2 linked regions of the Pokkaliibacter sp. MBI-7 genome follow. The protein of the gene in region 2 interacts with the protein of the main gene of each other region in a pairwise test. Links are inferred from orthologs where the notes say so. Each region holds a gene or a part of one and is shown on either strand. Other genes may lie near its edges.

Region 1 (2,725 bases), on a different replicon or contig from region 2:
CCGGGTCGGTTTTTTCCTGCAGCATCTGGATGGTTTCCCGCAGTGTGGTGAAGTGTGGATAGAGGCTGCTGACAGTGAAGTGGGTTCCGGTCTGCAGGGGCTGTGCCGCAAATTGGTGCCGCCGCTGGCAGCCGCCTTGCGCAAGGCGGGTGTGTTGACTGCAAAGCGCGACACACATCGTGAGCGGCTGTATATCGGCTGGATGAATGAGAGCCAGGTGTTCATCGGTCTGGCGGATCCCCATCTGGCTTCACCCTGGCCTCAGGGAGTCATGCGTCTGAAGTTCCCTCCTGCTGCGCCGAGCCGTTCTACGCTGAAACTTGAGGAGGCCTGGCTGTTCTTCCTCACAGAAGAGGCCAGACAGGCCATGCTCAAACCGGGTATGAAAGCCGTCGATCTGGGGGCTTCTCCGGGGGGATGGACATGGCAGCTGGCTAATCGATATATGAAAACCACGTCAGTCGACAACGGCCCTATGGATGACGCCTTGATGGCAGGTGGCATGGTTACCCACGTTGAAGGGGATGGTTTCACCTATGTGCCTGACCGCCCGGTTGACTGGATGGTCTGTGACATCGCCGACAAGCCTGCTCGGGTTATCGACCTGATGACTAAATGGATCACCCGTGGCTGGTGCCGCTACACCGTATTCAACCTCAAGTTGCCTATGCAGAAACGCTACACTACCTACCAGCAGTGCCTTGAGGTGTTGCAGGCCGGGTGTGCGGAGGCTGAGCTGAATGTGCATATCGAGGCTCGCCATCTTTATCATGACCGTGAAGAAATCACGTTGTTCGTCTGTCGTGACGAAGACTGGCGGCGTGTGAATGGCCTCAGCTGACGACAGCGGTGGCTTGTACACTGTGTCATCCGGTCAGTCATGCTAGAATGCCCGGCCTGATATGGGGCTTCTGATTTGCTGCGTATTGGACACTCTGGAGTGAAAAGATCGTTTGGTTTCCGTGTTTACCTGAGGTAAACACTGCTACCTTCGTTCTTTATTCCTTGCAGAGTGTCAGCGAGCAGGGCCTGAACAGTTTTTTAACGCCTGCTGGCGTTGTTGTAGTGTTATCGAAGTGGGTGCACTTGGCACCAGGAGTTGTGAAGTCCGTGTCTGATTACGATCACTTTTTGGATACCAAAGGCCTCAATTGTCCAGAGCCGGTGATGTTGTTGCACAAGACGGTACGGGGCATGGAGGCTGGCCAGCTGGTAAAGGTCGAGGCCACTGATCCCTCTACGACGCGTGATATCCCCAAGTTTTGCCAGTTTTTAGGTCATGAGTTGATTGATCAGTCACAGCAGGATGATCTGTACTGCTATGTGATTCGCAAAGGCTGACAGCGGAACTGCAAGACGGATCAATTTTCACAACCCACTGGGTCTGAGTGTTGACCGGCTGACGTAATACGCTTGCTAGATGTAGTTCCTGGGTCCACATAACTGGATGCAGGCATAAGTTCTGACCAGGAGAATTTTCCCATGGCTGGATTGGATACAGCCCCCACCAACCTAGTGCAATTGCTCACCTCGTTGGAGGCCAAGTTCGAAAAGCAGCTGGCCAGCCTGGAGCAGGCAAGAGAACGTATTCGCGAGTTAGAGGCTGAAAATCAGCGTCTGCAGGCAGCATTGCAGGCGGCCAGCAGTGCTAAAGCAGAAACGGTAGCAGTGCCTTCGTCAGAACTTCTCAGTGAACCCTCTCAGTCTGTGACTGCTACATGGGAGCTGAGTGAAGAAAGTGATGTGGCATCTGCGGGTGAGAATCAGGCTGAGGAGTCTTTGGTCGCTCAGGATGAGATGGTGGAGTTACCCGAGGCGGACTCGCATTTCTCTATCGATGATCAGACCGCTGCACTCCCAGAAGAGGACGAAGAGTCGTTATCGGTAGCGTCGTCAGCCAGTGTTATTGAAAAGGCGGCCCCTGCGGAGCAGGCGTCGGCTCAGGATACGACCTCTGGTAATAGCCGTAACCAGCGCAAGAACAAGGCCGCCAACCGGGCGGCTGTGCAATGGCTGATGGATTCCTTCCCTCTGGCTTTCAGTCGCCAGCATCCCAAGCCATTACAGATTGGTATTCAGCAGTCGATGATGGAGCGTTTGCCCGGTATGGAAGGCAAGATCAAGCGTGGTCTGGCGTCCTACACGCGTTCACCGGCTTATTTGCGCTGCGTGCAGGCGGGCAAGTCACGGGTGGATATTGATGGTAAGGAAGCTGGCCATGTTGAAGAGCGTGATGCTCAGCACGCGCGTGAACAGTACAACAGTCTCTATGGCAATCGCCGTCCTGAAGGCCAGAATGAGCGCCGGAATAACAGGCAGGAGCAGGGTCGAAAGCCTGCCAGGGTAAATCGCAGCGCTGATGAGGTGGCTCAAAACCGTTCGGCCGCGCGACTGGAAGAGAAACTTCATCAACTGGTTGGGAAACATCTCTCATGAGGGAAAACGCTACCCCCACGGCCTGGCTGACAGTCTATTGTGCTTCTCGTCTGGGCAAGCATGAGGCCTATGCCGAAGCCACTCGACGTTTGGCAACGCTGATGCTGGAGCGCAACATTGGTCTGGTCTACGGCGGTTCACGTATCGGCCTGATGGGGCTGATTGCCGATACCCTGATCGAGGGGGGTGGCAGTGTGCACGGTATCATGCCAACGCATCTGCTCAATGCGGAAGTTAACCATCCTGGCCTGACGACCTTTGAGGAAGTGGCTGACATGACTGAGCGTAA
Region 2 (2,907 bases):
CGAGGCAATTAATGACGCGCTTGCGCCGGCTGTTCCTGCGCTCGCGCCTCGACACTGTTGAACTGAATGTGCTGCGTGGCTTCTTGACGGCCATCGAAAAATCGTCGAAGTAATAACCTACTAAATTGCTCAGCTATATACTTGATAAAATTAGTCGGGATTAGCATAATACGTCCATCTTGGTGATTTGATGAGTCAGAACGCGGTCTGTGTTCTGGCTTGGTATAAAAGGCTTAAGGCGCGCCGGGAGCGAGCACGATGCGACTGACAACCAAAGGGCGCTATGCCGTCACGGCGATGCTGGATCTGGCATTGCACCGTGGCAAAGGTCCAACTAGCTTGGCGGATATATCGGAGCGTCAGGGTATTTCTCTGTCCTATCTTGAGCAGCTTTTTGCCAAGCTGCGTCGGCACGACTTGGTGAAGAGTGTGCGTGGCCCCGGTGGTGGCTATCAGTTGAGCCGTGAGCTTGAGAGTATCTTCGTGGCTCAGGTCGTTGATGCAGTCAACGAAACTGTGGATGCAACGGGCTGTGGCGGGCAGGGTGGCTGTCAGCAAATGGGAGAAACCTGCCTTACTCACCATCTATGGTGCGATCTGAGCGATCAAATTCATACTTTTTTGAGTGGCATTAGTCTGGCTGACTTAGTCTCGCGCCGTGAAGTGCAGGCCACCGCAGAGCGTCAGGATCGTCGCCATCAGAGCAGACAAATGAGTGCTGATCGAATTGCCGTGGGCTGATCAGCACCAGACCGTGATTTTGCTATTTGAGGAAGGGTTTCGGCCCTGGAGAGTTAAGCATGAAGTTGCCTATTTTTCTTGATTACCAGTCCACTACCCCCGTCGATCCTCGCGTTGCTGAGAAAATGGTTCAGTGTCTTACGATGGATGGTGTTTTTGGCAATCCGGCATCACGATCGCACGTATTTGGCTGGAAAGCAGAAGAGTTGGTTGAGCAGGCTCGTGATCAGGTAGCTGATCTGATTGGTGCCGACGCTCGTGAAATCGTCTGGACATCCGGCGCAACCGAAGCCAGTAACCTGGCAATCAAGGGCGCTGCGCACTTCTACCAGAAGAAAGGCAAGCACGTTATCACCTCCAAGATTGAACACAAGGCAACGCTGGACTCTTGCCGGCAGCTGGAGCGTGAAGGTTTCGAGATTACCTACCTGACGCCTAACGCGAATGGCATGATCGAGCCTGAAATGGTGGCAGAGGCGCTGCGTGATGACACGGTGTTGGTGAGTCTGATGCATGCCAACAACGAAATTGGCACCATTACCGATATTGCTGCCATCGGCAAACTGACGCGTGAGCGTGGCATTTTGCTGCATGTTGATGCGGCACAGAGCGTTGGTAAGATTCCTGTCGACGTTGAAGCAATGAATGTTGATCTGATGTCGCTGACCGCTCACAAGATTTATGGTCCCAAAGGCATCGGTGCACTCTATGTGCGTCGCAAGCCACGTGTTCGTATCGAAGCACAGATGCATGGTGGTGGTCATGAGCGCGGTATGCGTTCAGGCACACTGCCTACTCACCAGATTGTTGGTATGGGCGAGGCCTATCGTATTGCCAAGCTGGATATGGAAAAGGATGCCGCCCATGCCAGCGCGCTGCGTAACCGCCTATGGAATGGTGTTAAAGACATGGAGGCGGTGTACCTCAATGGCGACGCTGACCATCGTGTGGCAGGTAACCTGAATATCAGCTTTGCCTATGTTGAAGGTGAGTCGCTACTGATGTCGCTGAAAGATCTGGCGGTGTCATCTGGTTCGGCCTGCACGTCGGCCAGTTTGGAACCGTCCTATGTGCTGCGTGCGCTGGGTTTGAATGATGAGCTGGCACACAGTTCCATCCGTTTTGGTATCGGCCGTTTCACCACTGAAGAAGAGGTGGACTACGCCGTTGAATTGATTCGCAAAGCAGTAGATAAACTGCGTGAGCTTTCTCCCCTCTGGGATATGTATAAAGAGGGCGTTGATCTGAGCACGGTGGAGTGGGCTCATCATTGATGATGGGCAGCAATTGCTACGCACATTTCGGAGAAAGTTGAGGAGATTGATATGGCTTACAGTGACAAAGTAATCGACCACTACGAAAACCCCCGCAACGTTGGCAAGCTCGATGCGGCTGATCCTTCCGTGGGTACTGGCATGGTCGGTGCACCTGCCTGCGGAGACGTTATGCGTCTGCAAATCAAGGTCAATGAGCAGGGCGTAATTGAAGATGCCAAGTTCAAGACCTATGGCTGTGGTTCTGCCATCGCTTCCAGCTCGCTGGTTACCGAGTGGATGAAAGGGATGACTCTGGATCAGGCGGCTGAAATCAAAAATACCTCTATCGCGGAAGAATTGGCCCTGCCTCCGGTCAAGATCCATTGCTCGGTATTGGCTGAGGACGCCATCAAGGCAGCCATTGAAGATTATCGCGCTAAGGTTGCGAAGTGATTTGACTGTGACAGTGCCAGCTTTGCTGGCACCCAGGAGAGCGAGTGGAAATGGGCATAAGCATGACAGAAGCGGCCGCGCGCCATGTCGATCGCTACATCAAAGGGCGTGGACAAGGGCAGGGGGTACGCCTCGGTGTGCGAACCTCTGGTTGTTCCGGACTGGCTTACGTTCTGGAGTTTGTTGATCGGCCTGATGACACGGACGAAGTTTTCGAGTCGTTTGGAGTAAAAGTGTTCATTGATCCTAAAAGTCTGGCTTACCTTGATGGTACCGAGCTGGATTTCGTCAAAGAGGGTCTGAACGAAGGCTTTAGGTTTAACAACCCAAATGTACGTAGCGAATGCGGATGTGGTGAAAGCTTTAACGTCTGAGTTAACAGACGTTATGAGTTCCCCTTGTTTTTTAGTCAGTGAAGCCTGCCATGGACTTTCGTCAGAACTACTTTGAACTGTTC

The links.
Region 1: the proteins of QCD60_RS09810 (region 2) and tusA interact in binary tests that used the Escherichia coli proteins (3 or more experiments, as listed by UniProt). The link is inferred for Pokkaliibacter sp. MBI-7 from one-to-one orthologs.

The regions. Positions count from the first base shown.
Region 1 is NZ_JARVTG010000002.1:417,551-420,275, forward strand. It holds tusA (sulfurtransferase TusA), read left to right. Parts: upstream 1-1,110; coding sequence 1,111-1,341; downstream 1,342-2,725. Other genes in the region: rlmM (23S rRNA (cytidine(2498)-2'-O)-methyltransferase RlmM), read left to right, coding at 1-841; QCD60_RS21570 (ProQ/FINO family protein), read left to right, coding at 1,483-2,436; QCD60_RS21575 (TIGR00730 family Rossman fold protein), read left to right, coding at 2,433-2,725. UniProt on the Escherichia coli protein: Sulfur carrier protein involved in sulfur trafficking in the cell. Part of a sulfur-relay system required for 2-thiolation during synthesis of 2-thiouridine of the modified wobble base 5-methylaminomethyl-2-thiouridine (mnm(5)s(2)U) in tRNA.
Region 2 is NZ_JARVTG010000001.1:2,186,703-2,189,609, reverse strand. It holds QCD60_RS09810 (IscS subfamily cysteine desulfurase), read left to right. Parts: upstream 1-800; coding sequence 801-2,015; downstream 2,016-2,907. Other genes in the region: hscB (Fe-S protein assembly co-chaperone HscB), read left to right, coding at 2,875-2,907; iscA (iron-sulfur cluster assembly protein IscA), read left to right, coding at 2,501-2,824; iscU (Fe-S cluster assembly scaffold IscU), read left to right, coding at 2,067-2,450; iscR (Fe-S cluster assembly transcriptional regulator IscR), read left to right, coding at 259-741; trmJ (tRNA (cytosine(32)/uridine(32)-2'-O)-methyltransferase TrmJ), read left to right, coding at 1-113. UniProt on the Escherichia coli protein: Master enzyme that delivers sulfur to a number of partners involved in Fe-S cluster assembly, tRNA modification or cofactor biosynthesis. Catalyzes the removal of elemental sulfur from cysteine to produce alanine.